Regions from separate parts of the Paenibacillus sp. F024 genome, predicted to be linked through region 1. Evidence: riboswitches for the same ligand, from Rfam matches in the RefSeq annotation. Region 1 holds a riboswitch; each other region holds the start of a gene.
What was found. Region 1 has a riboswitch for cyclic di-AMP ahead of ACZYR9_RS09740 (hypothetical protein). Riboswitches for the same ligand answer to the same signal wherever they lie in the genome.

Region 1 (6,318 bases):
ACGCAGCGGTTTGATCCGAGTCAATATCAGTTTGTGGCCACCTGGCTCGCAGGCAGTATATGGGGCTCGAACTGGAAGTTTGTGCTTGCTCTTTTGCCATGGATTGCAGTGCTTCTGCCGTTTGTGTTTTACAAAGCCCGCGTGATGAACGTGCTGAATTTGGGTGAGCAGACCGCCCTCGGGCTCGGAGCGCCGGTTGAGAGGGAAAGGCTTATGCTGTTGGCCGCATCGGTGGGCTTGGCCGGGTCATGTGTAGCGGTGAGCGGGGGCATCGGGTTTATCGGGCTGATCGGTCCGCATTTGGCGCGAAGGCTTGTCGGGTCGAAGCATCAAATGCTGCTGCCGGCGTCCGCATGGATTGGAGCTTTGCTGCTTATTGTGGCGGATACACTGGGCCGTTGGATTGTACAGCCGTCAGAGGTTCCGGCAGGCATCATCGTTGCCGTGATTGGAGCGCCATATTTTCTTTACCTGCTGGCGCATGCGAAGTCTTGAAAATTATCTTGGATATATGGAGGGAAATGTTGTGTTTTTGATGAAAAAAAAGAAGCTGATCCTCAGCCTGCTGATATTGCTTATGATGGTTCTCACAGCCTGCGGCGGTCAAGCGGGATCCGGGCCGTCGGGCGCTCCGTCGGGGCAGGCCGACGGTTCATCCTCTGAGGACGGCAAAAATACGAAGATATTTAAAGCGGCCAATGGAGACATTGAAGTACCGGTTCATCCGGAGCGAATCGCTGCCATTACATTCTTGGGAGATCTGCTCGCGCTCGGGGTCAAACCGGTTGGCGCCGGTTCGATCGCTTTAAACAATTCCGTTCTTCTGAAGAAGGAGCTTGAAGGCGTAGCCGATGTCGGGGACGTATCCGTTGAGAAGGTACTGGAGCTGAATCCGGATTTAATTATTGTGCCGACGTATTTACCGTCTGAAACGGTTGAGCAGCTGAAAAAAATCGCTCCTACCGTGGCGCTTCCTTCCGTGGTCCTGGATGGCGGGGACCCCCTTGAAGAAGTGAAAACCTTCGGAATGCTGCTTGGCAAAGAAAAAGAAGCGGAAGCCTTCATTGCCCGATATAAGCAAAAGGCTGAAGAAGCGAAGGCCAAATTAAACGGCATCATCGGTCCGGACGAAACGGTAGGAAGCTACTCCATTTGGGCAAAAAACCTTTGGGTATGGCCCCAAACACGCGATGCGGGCTACAATCTGTTCGAGATGTTCAAATACAAGCCTCAGGACAAAATAGCAAAGGAAATCTTCCCGGATGGCAAAGGAAAAGACATTTCCTTGGAGGTACTGCCCGACTTTGCCGCCGATCATATGTTTATTACGGTATACGAACCGGACGGTGGAGCTGAACGGGCAAAGGAAGTGGCGAATGGAGCCGTTTGGAAAACCCTTCCCGCTGTGAAGCATAACCACGTTTATTATTTGGATTATAAACAATTCTGGATGACCGACGGGCTCAATTTAGAGAAGCAGCTCGACGTTCTGGTCGATCTCATCGTGAAGCAAAATCAAAAATAACGGTTTTGTCCGGCTGAAATAAAGGCCGCGCCACAAGTCATCCGAAATGACTTATGACGCGGCCTTTTATGATTCTATGAATGGATCTTCCATGGTGTAAAGTGTGTCTTCAAAGGTATTCGTTACGGTTTAATCCAGGTCAAATTCATGATGGTTTTGATGTCCAGAGGTTGATCGATCAGCTTCAAACGATGATTCGCATCGGCAATTTGCTGATAGAACGCAAAATCGCTATCCGTAAACCGGGCTGCAAACTGATGCTTCGTCAAAGCGATTTCCATGACTTCGGCAGGAGTCCGGGTTTTTCCATCCGCCGCTTTAATTTCCGGGACATTGAACGATTTGGAGAGAATTTCCGCCGATTCCTTCTTGTGCTCGTTCATATAAGCAATGGAGGCCAGATGTCCCTGCATGAACTTTTCCACTAAATCTTCATGGTCTTTGGCAAAGGTTTTGTGAACCAGAACAACGATCGCAGGGTCCGGCAGTTCTTTAACGACCTTTAATCCACGCAATTCGGCGAAGGTAACGAACGGTTCGCTGGAGAGAGCCGCATCCACCGTATTGTTGTTGATGGCTTGCTCCATATTGTTGAACGGCATTTCCATGAGATGTACAGAGGTATCATCCAGCTTTTCCTCCGGCAATAAGAAACCGCGCAGAAGAATATCAGAGCCTGTGCCTTTTCCTAAAAATCCGATCTTTTTGCCTTTAAAAACAAAGTCTTGGGAGGATGCCGGATTTTCTTTAGCTAACAGACCGAATGTACCGTCTCCGACTTTGGCGATGACCTCAATATCCGCACCGCGTGAAGCCCAATTCACGGCAACGGGAATACCGGTATAGGCAAAGTCGAGCTTGCCGGAAGATAAAGCTTTGTTGAGATCAGGACCGTTGGCAAAAGGATAAAACTCAGCTTTGATGCCTTGCGCTTCCATGAGCTTTTGCTTTTCTGCAATAATCGCCGGTGCCATTGAAATAATATTAATATACCCGATTCGGATAACCGCGTTTGTTGCGGGTTCGGCTGCGGGGGTAGACTCAGCTGGATTTGGACCAGGGCTTGCTGTTTGATTCGCGCCGCATCCCGTTAGCGCCAAAACAGAGAGGATGACGAGTGCCAGTAGACTAACAAAGCTTTTCTTAAACAGGGTTAACAAATAGATCGACTCCTTGAATTCTAAATCTGCTGCTGTCTGCCGTCCTTTATCCATTCCCGATCAACAACTTTTTACAGCCATTAAAACGGGAAAGTCTCGAATATCGGAGTCCAAGGGCGTTCCAATGAGATAGCCGACAGAACGTTGATATAACGAATCTGGAGCGTACATGCGCATGCCCTCAAAGTTCCGAGTATCTGGAGAAAGATGGTGAAGGAACTCTTTTATATTAAATGACAATGAGAATCATTGTCAATATTTTTGCGGGTGATTTTTAAGAAAGGTTTAAGCCAAGGAACAGAGCCGGATTTATAAATGGGAAAAAGGCCGGATATGAAGGAAGAGTCTCTTCTGACGGATTACTAACCGCCTTTGTATTGAGGTCGGCATCTTTGTAGCGGCGAATGCAAGTGGGTGGAGCGGACGAATCGATGGGGCACTTGCATGGTCAAGAACAGGCAGGTTCTCAGGGAGTGAATTTGTTAAATATTATCATAAATAGAAATAAAAGTTTTCTTTGATTGACGAATATTTAACTATTGGGTATTATATTATTACGCTTAATTTCCGAGTCATCGGAAAGCGGGGGAACCAATTTTCTGGGGCGAATCAATAGATTGTAGGGAACCATCTTTCCCGAGCCCGGCAGCTAACCTCGTCAGCAGTTGGATGGGTCACAATTCGTTGTTTTGTACGAATGCTCGGTAACGTGGACCCGTATAACGGGTCTTTTTTGTTTTTTAGACCCGCCATATAGCTGTTGATCGTTAAACGCAAATGCGATCATGCTGCTAATTGCGGGTTTTTTGATGTGGAGATTTTTAAAGGAGGAGCCGGTTAAGACGAAGCTCTTCTTTAAAAAGGAGATGCCATGAAGTCATGATCATGAAAACCAAAGATGGAAAAGTCGTCGAAATTTTATATAAGGATGAACAGGGTTTTTGTTATTGTGACGATGGGTGGACCCGGCCTAAAAGTGAATTCACTGTTCCTACCAAAGAAGAGGTTTTGGATAAACGAAAAAGTAAGAAAATAGAGCCCCACGAGAGGAACATGCCATGATGCAGAGAATTACTTCCGCTCATTTGCAGCAGCTTTCCAAAGAACAAGAAGATAAGCTGCGTCAACAATGGACTCCGGAAGAAGGGGAATACATTTTCTTTGCCGGACAAGAAGAGATGATCTATTACATGGACGGTTTTCAGAAAGAGAAGGCGCTTCCGTTATTAACGATAGGACAAATGATGGCTTATTTGCACCAATACGATAGTTCCCTTCGGGTTGACAACCTGTCCAATGAATGGCTGATCCAGACTTCAAGTCTTGAAGTGAAGGCTCGCGAGCTATGCGACGCTTTGTGGCAAGCCGTGAAATCGGTCTTATAATTTTATTCGAATCGGTGATAAGAAGTTTTTACTTTTCTCAATTTCGGATTGCCGCCCCCGCTTGCACCTGAAGCGGAGGAAAGCATACGCAGCAGTATCCGAACCTTGGTTGGCTCCAAATCATATCATCTTGAGATAATAAACAAGCGCCTCCCGAATCGCAATGCGCGATCCGGGAGGCGCTTGTTGCGCCGGTTTATTTAATCCACTGAACAATATCCTCCAGGTTTTGTCTTGACTTCGGACGATGCGGGTCTTGGGCGCGGTATCCGAATGCGGCCATGACCGATATGTCCAGATTTCCGTTTTCCAGCAGTCCTTCCTCATCGAGAATCTTGTGCACCTCATCAAAATCGAAGCCTTCAATGGGACAGGAATCAATCCCGATCAGAGCCGCCGCGGTCATCATGTTGGCAAGGGCGATATAGGTTTGCTTGCAGGCCCAATCGAACAAGGTTCGCTCATTATCAAGCAAATGAAGATCCGATTCCTGGAATTTTCGATATACGGTCGGGATGCGTTCCAATGTTTCAGGTGGCATCTTCTTTACATTTTTACAAAGGTTGTATACATAGTCGGAATCGTATCTTACGTTTCTCCGGGCAAGAATGATCATGAAATGACTGGCCGTCGGAAGCTGTCCCTGTGCTCCCCAGGACACCTTTTTTAACTTTTCTCTCAAAGCTTCGTCCTGAACGATCAGGAATTTCCAAGGCTCAAAGCCGACGGAGCTTGGGGATAATCTTCCGGTTTCCAGAATAAACTGAAAATCCTCATCGGAAATGGTTTTCGTCGGGTCGAATTGTTTGGTAGCATGTCTGAAATAAAAGGCATCCAGTATGTCTTGCTTTTTCGTCGTCGTCTGGTTCATGGCGTAGTCCTTCCTTTCTTGCTTTTCGTGATCTTTTTATCATACCACATTTGTCCGGTCCTTCTGAATTCTCGAAGCCGTCCATGAGTTCATGAGATAGGTTCGGCTTTTTATCCACAATCTTATCCACATCATTAACAATCATTTTATTCACACTGTACAACTATTTTTTCGATTGTGTTAACATATCCACAAATTAAGTTGTCCACATGTGTGTATCTTTAATACTTGCCTTGTGAAGCTGCAATCATTAAGATATAGTTCTGATATATAAAACCATCCTTAAACCGTGATAAGAGGTAGTTATGGCGACTATTCATGATGTGGCAAAGAAGGCAGGCGTATCGGTAACGACCGTATCGCGCGTGCTGAACAACCGGGGTTATATCAGCGAGGCGACTCGCAGCAAAGTGTATCAATCGATGGATGAACTGGCATATCAACCAAACGAGATTGCGCGTTCACTGCTGCGCAAGCAGTCCAACATCATCGGTTTGATCATTCCTGACGTCTCACATCCTTTTTTCTCAGAGCTTGCGAATCATGTGGAATATCATGCTTATCAGAATGGCTTCAAGGTCCTGCTCTGCAATTCGCATTTGGACCCTGTGAAAGAAAAAGATTATATCGAGATGCTGAAGCGCAATCGGGTGGATGGCATTATTATGGGCAGCCATACCCTGGAAGTGGAAGAATACATGAGCCTGCGTTCACCCTTGGTCACGATTGACAGAAAAATGGGGGATAGTATTCCTTTTATTTCTTCGGACAATTATAAAGGAGGAAAACTGGCAACCGAGCTGTTGATTCGCAAAGGGTGCAAAAAAATCGCGCATATCTGCGGCAATTTGGAGCTTGAGCTGCTTGCGAACCAAAGAAGCGTGGCGTTTGAACAGGTTGCTTCCAAACATGCGATAGAGCATGTGATCCTTCAGACCGATATGAATGTATTCGATCAAGGGCAGTATGAGCGTATTATTCGTTCTTTATTCCTCGAGCATCCCGATATTGACGGTATTTTTGCGGCCAGTGACATTATCGCGGCATTTGCCGTGAAGGAATGCGGCAGATCCGCAAAGCGCATTCCGGACGAGGTACGCATCATCGGATATGATGATGTGAATGCCGCTTCATGGTTGACGCCCGCCATAACCACCGTAAGACAGCCCATCAGTGAGATCGGCCGTTTGGCCGTGGAGCTGATTCGCAAGCAAATGGACGGAGAGCCTTTGGAAAAAAAGCACGTATTGGAAGTTGAGCTGGTGGAAAGAGCCACTACTTAACAATCTTAAAAATAGAGTGTTTAAGTACGGTAGAATTAGTAGAAGGACCTGGCTGATATATTGCACAGCCTGGTCCTTTTGCTATACGAATGGC
Region 2 (6,318 bases), on a different contig from region 1:
GGGACAAATTGATTTTTGCCGGAGCTTTTTCGAATACCTTCATAGGACACCTTCTTTACACCTGTCTGCTCCATAAAAAACGGGCTTGACGTTCTTCTCCTATACTATACCAAAAACGCCACAAAAAAAAGCTAAAGCCGCCTCTTGGACGCTCTAGCTTTCTATAGGGCGATTACGTTCTGGAGTACGGCGAGTGCATCGGCTTAGTAACGGGCGGCTGCAATCCGCCGTACCTCGGCACAGGAGTTTCCTGAGTCTGCATCGGCATGATTCCATGTGCTTGAATCGCACCGTATCCAGGAGTCGTCCCGGTGCCTTGAGCTTGAGCCGGATTCTGCTTCTGCACCGTTCCTTCGGCAATTTGGATCGCCCGCTTTACCATATTTCCCGCATCCTTCGTTCTTATACCTCCCCAGCCTTCACGCTGGACGGTTTCGTAGAAGCCAAGGTCTTTGGCAAGCTCATATTTGAACGTATCGGACATAACCCCTCGGCGATTTCTTCGACCCATCACCATACCTCCTTCGATTGGTTAGAAGTTAAGGCTAGTATGCTTCCGTTTCAAAAAATCATACGCTCTATGCAACTTTGCCGAAGGCAGCCTCGTCTAAGTAGTAAGCAAATAAAAACGGCTGACCGCGTGAGCAAGCCAACCGTTTTATGTATTATTGATGTATTGTTATCCGTACTTCTCCATCATCGCTTTGCACCGTCACTTCAACCGATTCCGTCAAAATGTCTGCATAGCTGTAAGAAACACGCTTGAAGGTCTGCTGTTCTTGATCCAGTTTCACAATAAATACGGAAGGGTAGGTTTCCTCCAATACACCGGATCTTTCGATTGTCTTTCGGCGACCGCCATTTGCTTTTAACATAATCTTTTGTCCGACATGAGGTTCCAAACTGCGTTTGATATCCAACAGCGTATTTTTTGCCATTGATTACTACCACCTCTTTCCCTTTCAATTATAACTCAACAAAGGTAGTATGTCAATTTGAGCCGAATATTATATCAATCATCCAAACATGTTGTCAACGACTTTTTTCCTTGATTTTGGCACCATTAACGCTAGCTCCCTTCAATAGCGTTCACATAATTGTCAAAAAATAACACGCGATTTAGGAGCAGCAAAAGAAAAAGCACCTTGCGGCGCTCAAGTCTGATTCACGTATTGAATTTTGGGTACACCTCGTCGATAGCTGCCTCGTGATTCGATCCCGCCGAGCCCTTCCAAACCGCTGTGCGTAAGCCCGATGACATCTACTATATTCACCGTATCGCGAATGGGCGTGTAAGCGACTTTAGCCGCCACACACAGCGGATCAAGCGCGTGAATCAATACGCGGGCCGGGGAGCTGGCATAATTGGCGCCGGCCTGCAGCAGCGCTTCAAAATGGGATTGGCAGGCACCGGCAATAATGGTCAATGCATCACGGTTTTTTTCATATTGTCTGGCGATGCGCACCGCATTGACGAAATTATGCGAATTTTTATAGCTGCTAAGCGCGGACACATCGCCCGAACTCCGCTGCTTTAGAATACCGTCATGTCCGGTCACAACTACAATATCGGGCTGGATTTGCGGCAGCAGGCGATAGAGCGCATCGGCCATATGGGCCTCCGTCACATAATATCCTTCTGCCGGAACCCGGAGCTCTCCATATAAAGCCATGCATTTGCGCAAATAGACCGGATCGCCATCCAAGTGCAGCACTTTACCCGGCACGTCAAAATAATCCGATCGCGAATGGGGGGCTGCACCCGGGATTGTATTTGCTCCCCAGCTATCGGTTTGGTAGGGGTCGGCTTGGATTTGAGAAGCATTCGTTCGCCTCATGGCATCGATCCATTTCGGTCGTAGCGTACCCGAATATTGAAAAGGATCAAGCTGAGGAACGGGTTCCAAATCGAAAAGCGGAGCATCTGCCAAGAGCCGAAGCTCCACTCCACGAAGCACCGCCTGCCGCTGCACGATTTCTTGTATTTTGAAAACAATGTCACCGCCATACGACTTACGAGTGACCAGGTCTCCCTGTTTCATGGCTGCATCGCCTCCTCGTCTATCGTATGGCGAGGATAGGCAAATGGTGCAGGCGATTCGCCCATATAGCCCAATATCGAGATTTAACTGGAGCTTAGGGCTTTGGCAAGATTCCGGCTTAATACCGAAAATTCTGCCATAGACAAGGTTTCTCCTCGGCGGGAGGGTTCGATGCCTGATGCTTGTAGAATGGCTTCCAGGCTGCTCTTCGTTTCCTTGGTGAAATATTTCGCGGCCAGATTGTTATATATCGTTTTGCGCCGCTGCACGAAGCTGGCTTGCACCACTTCAAAGAAAAATTCCTCATCATCCACATCGACCGGCGGCTTCTCCCTCACCTTCAACCGAATGACGGCGGAATCTACATTCGGCTGCGGGATAAAAACAGTGCGCGGGACGATGGCTATGACTTCGGGGATACAGTAATACTGAACCGCAATACTAAGACTGCCATACTCTTTGCCCCCAGGCTTTGCAGCCATCCGATCGGCCACTTCCTTCTGAATCATGACTACGATATTCTCGAGCGGCAGCTTTTCTTCAAGCAGCTTCATGATAATCGGAGTGGTCACATAATAAGGGAGATTGGCGACTACACTAACCTGCGGGACGTCTTGAAAAAGCTTCTCGAAAAGCTCCTTTAAGTCCACCTTCAGCACGTCGCCGTGGATTACGGTGGTCTGAGGATAGGGGGATAGTGTCTCTTCGAGCATCGGCAGCAGTCTTTGGTCAATTTCAACGGCCACAACCCGACCTGCCGCCTTGCTAAGCTGCTGTGTCAAGGCCCCGATTCCGGGACCGATTTCCAACGCCCCCTTTTGAGGAGTCAACTCCGCGGCAGCGACGATTTTATGTAAAATATTATGATCGATGAGAAAGTTTTGACCTAAGCTTTTCTTCAAGGTGAAGCCGAACTTCTGCATCAGTTCCTTGGTTCTTTTCGGCGAAGCGATGTCCTCCCAAGACGCTTGTCCTGCACCCGCCGAATCTGTATTGTGATTGGTATTCATGGCTTATCCCTCATTTTCATCCAAATACCGCCGTGCCGCCTCAAATTCTTCTCTTGTAATTTGAAACATGCGGCAGCGATGATAAAACTGCTTTCCGTTACAATATCCGATACCAAGGCGTCTGCCCATTTCGAGCCTTCTGGCCGCTGCGGCCGGATGAACGATTAGCCCGGCTTCCATCAGATCGTCCCATTCAATATCCGAATCTTGTGCCATATAATCCGTTCGCACGTTAGCGAGCGCTAAGCGAATCGCTTCAACCGATGCATTCTCTACTCCGATGTCGCCACGGCTCTTGGCCTCCTCCTGTGTCAGGAATGCATGCTTGCAGCCCGGCACTTCTCTGGCGATGATTTTGCGTATCCGTTCACCTGCATGATCGGGGTCGGTAAAAATGATCACGCCCCTGCGTTCCTGCGCAAGCCGGATGCGCTTTAGCACCTCTTTATTGATTGCCGAACCGCCGGTTTCGATCGTTTCCGCTTCGACAGCCCGTTTGATCGCAACCGTATCGTCCTTGCCTTCAACCACAATAATCTCTTTGATCATGAATCCATTGTACCTTCTTTCGTAACAAGAGAAAAGAAGAGGGACGTCAGCCGTACCTCTTCTTGAACTGTTCTATATATGATGAGTCTGCCCTAATTGCCCATCCTTAATCAACCGACGGCTTCTTAGGACCAATGACATATACGGTTGCTCCTTGTTTGGTACCGAAGCGTACGGCATAGTCATGGCTTTCGAAATAAACGTCGATTTTATTCCCTTTGACTGCGCTGCCGGTGTCTTCCGCTCTGCGGAAGCCCAGCCCTTCAATATAAACCCACCAGCCCATTGGAATAACCTTTGGATCGACTGCAATCGTGCGACCTTCCGTTACTCTCGCACCTGACGCCGTGATTCCATACTGCGGATGATCGGGATCCTTTCCTGTGGAAGCCGGCCCCGCGCTGTACGCAGTCAGTTTCACGTTATTGATGACCTGTTTAACGTCAAATTTCACTCCGTTTTTGGTCAACTGCTCCAATGTCGGCGAAGACGAAGATAATGTCACTACCGGATTCTTCGTTCCGACCGCAATAATCCTTTGTACACTTTCAGCTTGAACCTTTTCGTCAACGATCTGTTCGGATACGAGCACACCGTCTTCATATACTTTTTCTTTCTTTTTGAGCAGAACTCCCTCTTGCCCCTCTTGAACAACCTGTTCTTTGCCCCTGATCAGCTTCGGCTCCGTCTTTTTCACCGTTTCGAAGGCGATCGGTTCTTTGATTTCCTCGATATCTTTCTTAACACGGACAATTTTGACTTCGCTGTTTTCGTCTATCGCCGAATCTAAAGCGGGAGTCACCTTATCGAGCTCATTTAGCGTGATCTTCTGATCCGCAAATAGCTGCTCCACCGTTTCCCCTGTCGTATATACGGTTTTTGTTTGTCCACCGTCTGTCAATTGTACTGGCATGGCTTTCTCGATAATGACTCGGTCTCCCGATTCCATCGAAGCCTCCAAAGAATGCGACACACGGTCGTGCTCTCCGACAGAGATGCCTTGCTCATCCAGAATGTGCTGCAGAACTGTTTCTCTCGTTTGGAAAGTTTGCTCTTTCCCGTCTACAACCACCGATACGCTTTTGATTGACGTACCGTAATACATGATCAAAAACATGAAAGTCATAGCGAATAATATGAGTGCAATGATCGATATCATACGCAAGTTTTCATGCTTCCATCGCAATGCGAAGGACAAGCTGGATGATCGTCTTTCATGGGTTTGTTCTGGTGTCACAACTCCCACTTGTTCGGTCCTCCTTAAAGCCCCGCCATCCGAGTGTTATGCATGATTTGATCTGACGCGACTATGGTAAAGTTTATTCTTCTCCAATTACCAACGTTTGCTTCAACGGCTATCAGAACCGCACTTGCCTAAATCGACCTCCTGGAATTGTATTTTATGAACCGGCTTGGACATTTATCCCAATGACGGGGGAAACAAAAAAAGTCAGCGGAGAAGAGGAACCTTCCCGTGACTTTTCTCATTTTCCGAAAATGAAAAGTTAAGCCGACGACAAATGTTACCTCTCTCTAGACGCTTACGAGGTTAGCTGACGGATTCGGACTTGAGAGTCGCCCTACTCGGGAGCAGCTTCCTGCCCCAAGATTCACCCCAAAATAACATCCCATCTATCAACAGCCTAGCGCTGTGATATCCGCGATGCGGTTCCCCCGTTCCCTTACGGAACTCAGCGATGTTGGAAATTTGGCAATCGTATGAAGTTAATATTGAGTGTACGATGCGAAGGCTTGAATTGTAAAGTATACAAACTTTGAAAAAAAGCTTGAATTATAATCATTTTTGATTATTTTTCAGAATTTATTGAACCAAAACCATCTTTCTCTTGGATGCTTATAGTTTTTCATCCTGTTTTCTTCGATTATCTTGTTTTGGATAAAAAATGGCATGTCCTATTTTGTGTGAAAATTCACTTTATACCGAAAACTGAAACGGCATTCTTGGATGTAATTTCAGCCAATTCTTCCAGCGAGATCCCTTTGATTTGGGCTGCCGTCTCGGCTACAAGACGAACATAAGACGACTCATTTCGCTTTCCGCGATACGGATGCGGAGCTAGGTAAGGCGCGTCCGTTTCAATGAGCAGCCGGTCCAGCGGAACCTTTTCCAGCACTTCCTTGGGCTGCTTTGCATTCTTAAAGGTGACCGGTCCGCCAAAAGAGATATAGAAATTCATGTCCAGGCACATTTTGGCTGTTTCCCAGCTTCCGGAGAAACAATGCATCACCCCGCCGACCTCCGCCGCCTTCTCCTCGCGCAGAATTTGCACAACGTCGTGATGCGCATCCCGGTTGTGGATGACGATCGGCATGCCGAGCTTTCGCGCGAGCCGGATTTGTTCACGAAACACTCGGGCTTGTACATCCTTGGGAGACGTGTCCCAATAGTAATCCAGACCGATTTCTCCAATGGCTACTACCTTCTCATGCCGGCAAAGCGATTCGATCCATTCCAAATCCTCTGGGGTCATATCCTTTGCGTCCGTCGGATGCCAACCTACGGTCGAATAGATAAAGTCATATTTTTCCGCCAAGGCGATCGAGCTGGGAATGGTTTCCCGATTAAAGCCGACATTGATCATTCGACCAATTCCGTTCTCTCTTGCCCTTGCGATCACTTCGTGTCGATCTTCATCGAAAGCTTGCACGTTTAAGTGCACATGGGTGTCGATTAACATAACAATCTCCTTTTCACC
Region 3 (6,318 bases), on a different contig from region 1:
TCACATCCTATCGCAGAAGGTCACACCCAGCAACGCGGATGCACCGGATTTTTGATCGAACTTGAGACAACACCGTATGAGCCTATGAAATTTGGAGTTTGAAAGAGGAAAACCATCATACCCGTGAAGTGGATGGGTTAATAACAAAAAACGTCCATTTCGCGGGAAGTGAACAGCGGCTTGAGCTGGTAGACGGAGAAATTGAGGTGCTGCCGGGCATCCGTGTTATCTGGACAAGCGGCCATAGCCCCGCCGACCAGATGGTGACCGTTGAGGCCACGCAGGGGACTGTCATTATCCCCGGCGGCGAGAACTCGAAGCCAACATTCCCATGGTTATTACTGCAACTTCGACAACGCAGCCGCGGCTATGGATCTGGTACGTGAAAGAGACGTAATCATGCTGCCGGCCCATGAACCTAAGGTAGACGAGCGCTGCCCGTTCTCAAAGACCGGGCAAAGAAAGGAAAGGGGGGAGGAATGATGGAATTGTACCGGCCCAGGCGCTGATAAAGCTAGGACCGGTTCTTGTAATCGCTGACGGGGTTACCGGCTATGGACATGTTGCTATAGCTTAAGGAGTATTTGAATGAATCAGGGCAATCGGGAGGCATACTAACTGAAGATTTGCAACTTTGCGCTCTTAAGGAGAGATACGCCCAGATGAAAGCTGTGACCTATCAAGGAGTTAAAGATGTTAAGGTAAAGGAAGTACAAGACCCCAAATTGGAGAAGAAAGATGATATTATCGTCAGAATCACCAGTACGACCATATGCGGTTCCGATCTGCATCTTATTCATGGCATGGTTCCCAATATGCCGAAGGATTTTATAATCGGGCACGAGCCGATGGGGATCGTAGAGGAAGTCGGTCCTGAGGTGACCAAAGTGAAAAAGGGAGACCGTGTGGTTATTCCCTTTAACATTGCCTGTGGACAATGCTATTACTGCCAGCATCATCAGGAAAGCCAATGCGATAATTCCAATCCGCATGGAGATACCGGCGCTTATTTTGGGTACTCCGAAACGTTCGGCGGGTACGCCGGGGGTCAGGCCGAGCTGCTTCGGGTACCCTATGGGAATTTTGTGCCTTTCAAGGTGCCCGAGGATAGTGAGATGGATGACGAAAAGCTTTTGTTCCTGTCCGATATTATTCCAACCGCCTATTGGGGCGTAGATAATGCAGGAGTTAAGCCCGGAGATACGGTCATTGTGCTTGGTTGCGGTCCAGTTGGTCTGCTGGCACAAAAGTTTGCTTGGCTAAAAGGAGCGAAGCGAGTCATTGCCGTCGATTACATCCCTTATCGGCTGGAGCATGCAAAGCGGATCAATCGTGTAGAGACGGTTAATTTTGAGCAGGAGGAGAATATCGGTAATCATCTAAAGGAGATAACGAGCGGCGGGGCAGAGGTGGTTATTGATTGCGTAGGCATGGATGGAAAAATGACTACGCTCGAATTGGTGGAAACGGCACTGAAGCTGCAAGGAGGCTCCATGGGAGCAATCACTATCGCAACCCAGTGCGTAAAGAAGACAGGAACCATTCAATTAATCGGTGTATATGGAATGCGCTACAATGCGTTTCCTTTGGGAGATTTATTTGCCCGAAATATCGTCTTAAAAATGGGTCAGGCACCGGTGATCCATTATATGCCTGAGCTGTATCAAATGATTAAGCAAAACAAATTCGATCCGACGGACATCATTACTCATCGCGTGCCATTAACGGAGGCCGAACGGATGTATGAGCTTTTTGACGAGAAGAAGGATAACTGCATTAAAGTCGTATTAAAGCCCTAAATCCAAACCGTATTCGAGGAGGAATTAATTTATGAACAAAGTTCAGAATAACAACGACAATGAAGAGCTGGCAGAGTTAGGCACTCATATGGCAGGAGCCACAGATTTGCATCATACGAGGACAACAAATGAAGCGGTACAAATCGATCCTCCCGTAGGCAACCAGCCGGGGGCCATTGATAATCGAAGCGGAAGATTTAATACGAAGAAGAATGGCAAGCCCATCTGATCCCAACGAAAATTCAAAATGCAACAAGAGCAGGCGTCCTTTAGAAATAAAGCATACCTGCTTTTTCCCTATTTTTGAACGTTAATCCACCTCTGCAAACAGTTCCTTAAGCATCCGTTCCCGGCCAAGCAGGAACTGCTTTATCATCATGTAATGATCTGTTTCTTCGACCGTTTCCTGTTCAATGCCTAAAGCGCCATGCTTCTCAAATAGGCATCTTGTTTTTTATAGTCACCCGGCACCGGTCTTCTTTCCTTCCCCATATCATGAACAACTGCATTCTATCAAAAAAGAAAAGAAAAATGTAACGATAGAAATCAAAAACACCTCATCCCGAAAGGAATGAGGTGCCTTAACGGTCGCTAAGTCCTGGAATGATAGGGCTACAAACGTGTAAAGCCTTCCTCGCGAAGATATTCGATCGCCTCGTCATAGGTTTCAAAAGCGGACTCCAGGTTAAGACCTGTGTATACATACCATATTTCGTCTTCTTCAAGCAGCACAAGCGTCTGGTTATCCGGACCGATCCATCGTTCTTCTTTCGCATCTCCTATAATGGCCTGTTCCTCGGTAGTTCTAGGGGAGAGAGAGCGGATGGATGCTTCGATGATCGCTTGAAGCTGTTCCTTGGAGAAATCACGAATATTCACCAAGCCTTTGTTATCCTTTTCGTAATCGTGCAGAAGGCCGGCGTAGACAAAGCCGTTGCCGTTAGGATGCAAATGATAAACGACGATCTTTTTATCATAGGCGCTTTTCTCATAATGATAATTGATTCGGCCCAAGGATACCGTTTTAGGTTCCAGATCCTGGAAAGATTCCACAACGGCGCGTTTTTCTTCAAAAGAAAGCATGATATCCCTCATAACATCGATTAATGTATTCCAAGTTCCAGTTGATTATATCATAGGACAGGCTGCATCACGATCAAATTTTGAGTGCACATCCATTTGAAAAACATATAACAAGGCATTACTTACGGGTTTGGGCGATCAAATCGGATACCGTGACAAATCGATAGCCCTGCTGTGTCAGTTCGGGCAAAATTCGTTTGAGCGCCTCCACGGTCTGGGTACAATCTCCCTGCAGATCGTGGAACAATATGATATCTCCGTTGTGTACGTTGCTCAGAACCTGCCGGACGATTTTGTCCACCCCCGGCTTCTTCCAATCCTGCGTGTCCTGATACCATGACCACATCACGACCGTCAGCTTATCGTCTTTTACGGATTGAAGCAGCGCATCGTTATAAAAACCTCCGGGGGGACGGAACACATGCGGCATTTGTTCCGTGATATCGAATATGACCTCCTGCGTTTGACGGATCTCTTGTACGAGACGTTCCGGGGGATAGTTTTTTAAGTAATGATGATCAAATGTGTGGTTGGCGATTTCGTGACCTTCGTTTACCTCGCGAATAGCGATAGCCGGGTACATTTGTACGCGTTTGCCGATCACGAAAAACGTGCCTTTAGCACCGTATTGCTTGAGCAAATCCAAAATTTGCGGCGTATACACCGGATTCGGCCCGTCATCAAACGTGAGAGCGATCAGCTTCTGATCCGTCTCCACGTTCGAGATGACTTCACTGCTAGGAGGGGCGCCACCGGTAAGAAAGAGGAGTACCAAACAAAGCATAAGTAGACGTACGCTGTGATGCATAACATTTCGACCTCCGTTCTGACATGACTCGCTTAGGTTTTGGTCGCCGGAACAAAAATATGCGACAGCTCCGGCAGCCAAAAAAAAGCAGTCGTCTCGGAAGAGACGACTGCTTTTTTTTGGCTGCAGATGAGAATCAAATATGATTACGAGCCTAGTACGTAAACTTTAACTTGTTGAATCCCGAACGTTCTTGCTTTACTCTTGCTCTCCGGCAGGAAAATGTCAATGCGGTTGCCTTTTACCGCACCTCCTGTATCGGTGGCCGTGGCGTACATTCCGCCGGCAGGAAGACCGTCATACGTATAGCCCTCCACATACACCTTGGAGCCGAGCGGTATAACGGACGGATCTACGGCAATGGTACCCAGACGAAGCGGGTTGCCCATATAATCGATTCCTGCATAACCGCCGTTCTCATCGGCAGACGCGGTATATGCCGTAGCTTTGGCTTCAACGATTTTGGAGTAAGTCGGCACCTTGTTAACCGGACGGTACCACGCTGGAGCGTGATATTGCCCGTCCATGCTAAGAATCGCAATCCGGTTGACTTTGTCCCATTGTGTTTTGATTCCGAACGTGTCGGAGATCAGCCGAAAAGGGACATAGACGCGTCCGTCTACGAATCTGGCAGGATTATCGATCTCAGTCGGCTCTCCGTTAATGATAACCGTCGGATCGCCGGTCGTGAGCGATACCGATGTGTCGTCGCTCTTCATGGTAATGGTGAATTGGGAACCGTCTTGTTCCCAGTGAAGCTCGTAGCCAAGCTTGTCCGTAACCGCTCTCGCGGGAACCTGGAGCTTCTGATTCTCATCCACGAAAGGCTGTGCATCCGGGAATGCCACGAGCTTTTCGTTGACCTGTACCTTAACGTCATCGGCCAGACGTACAGGTTGCTGCGCATGCGCGGGTAAAGCTGTCGTTAAAACGGCAGGTACGGCAAATACACATGCGAGCAGCATGTTTTTGAAACGGAAATTCATGCTTATGTTCCCTCCTGTTTATGCCTCCGAGGTTAGTTGTCGGGTTCGGGAAGAGGTTGTTCCCTAGCGCGGCCTGTAAAGGCTTTGCGCATTCACCCCATGGTGCTCAGTCCCCCGTACGTACACATAGATTGGCTGCACGATTCGGCTTTTAAAAGCCTAACATAGGATCATATTGAGGTTCAATGCATAAAATCATCCAATCATTTCCCGATAATGGAATTGCTTCTAGCTCCGATTTTCCTCATGCTGCATAATCCTGTACAATAAAAAGAAAGACACGGTCTGGGATAGAAAGGAAAGAGAGACTCATGTACAGACGCGATTATCTCATGCGGTTGATTGAACAGACGGCGGAAGTGCTGCATAAAGTGATGTCCGCAAGGCAAAATCATCGATTGCAAGAAGCTCTTGAGCTTGTGAACCAGGCGATGCGTCAATTGCTGGGACTGAATTCGAAGCTGATTCACGCTCTTTCTACCAAGGATTTGCTCGCCCTTCTTTCCAAGGACGGGGAAGTCGATCAAGGAAAGGTGCTGGCTTTAGGAGATATGCTGAACGCGCAGGGCGCTGCACAGGAAGAGCATGGCTATACGGACGCTGCACGTAAGGACGGCTTAAAAGCGCTTGACCTGCTGCTCTCCGCCAGGGAAATGGATTCCCGCGGCGAATTGGCCGAGATGTTCAAAGAACGGATTGATGCGGCGCTTGCGCTCGTTAACCGTGCGCCTATGCCGACGGATACCATGCATAAGCTTGTTTTATATTACGAAGATTGCGGGCAGTATGCCAAAAGCGAAGATGTGTTGTTTCATTTATTAGATGAATTAAGTGACGCCGAGCCTCTTCGTGAAGAATTCACAAGTCTATTGGATGAAGGGATCCGCATGTACGGGCGCTGGCGGTCTGTCGAAGAAGAGCGGCTGGCAGCAGGTAATTTCTCAGTCGCCGAGGTCGAAGACGGTCTTGATGAACTAAAGAATAAGAAATTAAAGAATGTCATTATCCGTCAAAATCCCAGGGAATAGGGCGCCAAATGCGAACTATTATTTGTGTCTTTTTAGTTAATGTTCGTCTTTTATAGTTGACATCCAGTGTTAAAGCCTGTAAACTGAAGACGTATCAGAGAATGGAAAAATCGTTCGGAAAAAGTCGAATAATCTCGTATATCATCGGGAATAAGGCCCGAAAGTTTCTACCCGAAAACCTTAAATTTTTGGACTACGAGTGAGCGTCGGTATTATAGAAAGGTCAGCACATCGGTGCATGGCCTTAGCTTGCGCTTGTGGGTATTCTTGTCGTCCTGCCGATAGACTGTGCGTTAGAGGTTCAGTATCTATCTAATGGGCGTTTTTGTTTTTTACTTTCACTATAGATGCTAAACGACATGGAGGATAACAGATGTCAGTTCTTGTAGGGGTCATTATGGGCAGTCAATCGGATTGGGAGACGATGAAGCATGCATGCGACATGCTGGAGGAGCTGGGGGTGCCTTATGAGAAGAAGGTCGTTTCGGCACACCGCACGCCTGATCTGATGTTCGACTATGCGGCGTCGGCGCAAGAGCGGGGTCTGAAGGTCATTATTGCGGGTGCCGGCGGAGCCGCGCACTTGCCTGGTATGGTGGCGGCCAAGACGGTGC

Region 2: linked by a shared signal. The riboswitch ahead of ACZYR9_RS24170 (resuscitation-promoting factor) and the one ahead of ACZYR9_RS09740 (hypothetical protein) in region 1 are both predicted to bind cyclic di-AMP.
Region 3: linked by a shared signal. The riboswitch ahead of ACZYR9_RS07370 (stalk domain-containing protein) and the one ahead of ACZYR9_RS09740 (hypothetical protein) in region 1 are both predicted to bind cyclic di-AMP.

Annotation. Positions count from the first base shown of each region.
Region 1 is NZ_JBVASZ010000007.1:65,903-72,220, forward strand. Features, by position in the region: gene ACZYR9_RS09725 (FecCD family ABC transporter permease) at 1-495, shown strand, start outside; gene ACZYR9_RS09730 (ABC transporter substrate-binding protein) at 536-1,525, shown strand; gene ACZYR9_RS09735 (ABC transporter substrate-binding protein) at 1,648-2,685, opposite strand; cyclic di-AMP (ydaO/yuaA leader) riboswitch at 3,233-3,364, shown strand; gene ACZYR9_RS09740 (hypothetical protein) at 3,744-4,070, shown strand; gene ACZYR9_RS09745 (NAD(P)H-dependent oxidoreductase) at 4,267-4,941, opposite strand; gene ACZYR9_RS09750 (LacI family DNA-binding transcriptional regulator) at 5,247-6,224, shown strand.
Region 2 is NZ_JBVASZ010000040.1:10,514-16,831, reverse strand. Features, by position in the region: gene ispE (4-(cytidine 5'-diphospho)-2-C-methyl-D-erythritol kinase) at 1-43, opposite strand, end outside; partial or broken gene ACZYR9_RS24195 (small, acid-soluble spore protein, alpha/beta type) at 332-511, opposite strand; gene veg (biofilm formation stimulator Veg) at 666-938, opposite strand; gene yabG (sporulation peptidase YabG) at 1,155-2,042, opposite strand; gene rsmA (16S rRNA (adenine(1518)-N(6)/adenine(1519)-N(6))-dimethyltransferase RsmA) at 2,126-3,052, opposite strand; gene rnmV (ribonuclease M5) at 3,056-3,601, opposite strand; gene ACZYR9_RS24170 (resuscitation-promoting factor) at 3,708-4,847, opposite strand; cyclic di-AMP (ydaO/yuaA leader) riboswitch at 5,124-5,308, opposite strand; gene ACZYR9_RS24165 (TatD family hydrolase) at 5,533-6,300, opposite strand.
Region 3 is NZ_JBVASZ010000005.1:3,826-10,143, forward strand. Features, by position in the region: gene ACZYR9_RS07340 (GMC family oxidoreductase) at 1-55, shown strand, start outside; gene ACZYR9_RS07345 (hypothetical protein) at 99-386, shown strand; gene ACZYR9_RS07350 (zinc-dependent alcohol dehydrogenase) at 663-1,799, shown strand; gene ACZYR9_RS07355 (hypothetical protein) at 1,831-2,028, shown strand; gene ACZYR9_RS07360 (hypothetical protein) at 2,412-2,882, opposite strand; gene ACZYR9_RS07365 (polysaccharide deacetylase family protein) at 3,001-3,690, opposite strand; gene ACZYR9_RS07370 (stalk domain-containing protein) at 3,837-4,676, opposite strand; cyclic di-AMP (ydaO/yuaA leader) riboswitch at 4,683-4,836, opposite strand; gene ACZYR9_RS07375 (DUF6483 family protein) at 4,988-5,704, shown strand; purine riboswitch at 5,819-5,920, shown strand; gene purE (5-(carboxyamino)imidazole ribonucleotide mutase) at 6,078-6,318, shown strand, end outside.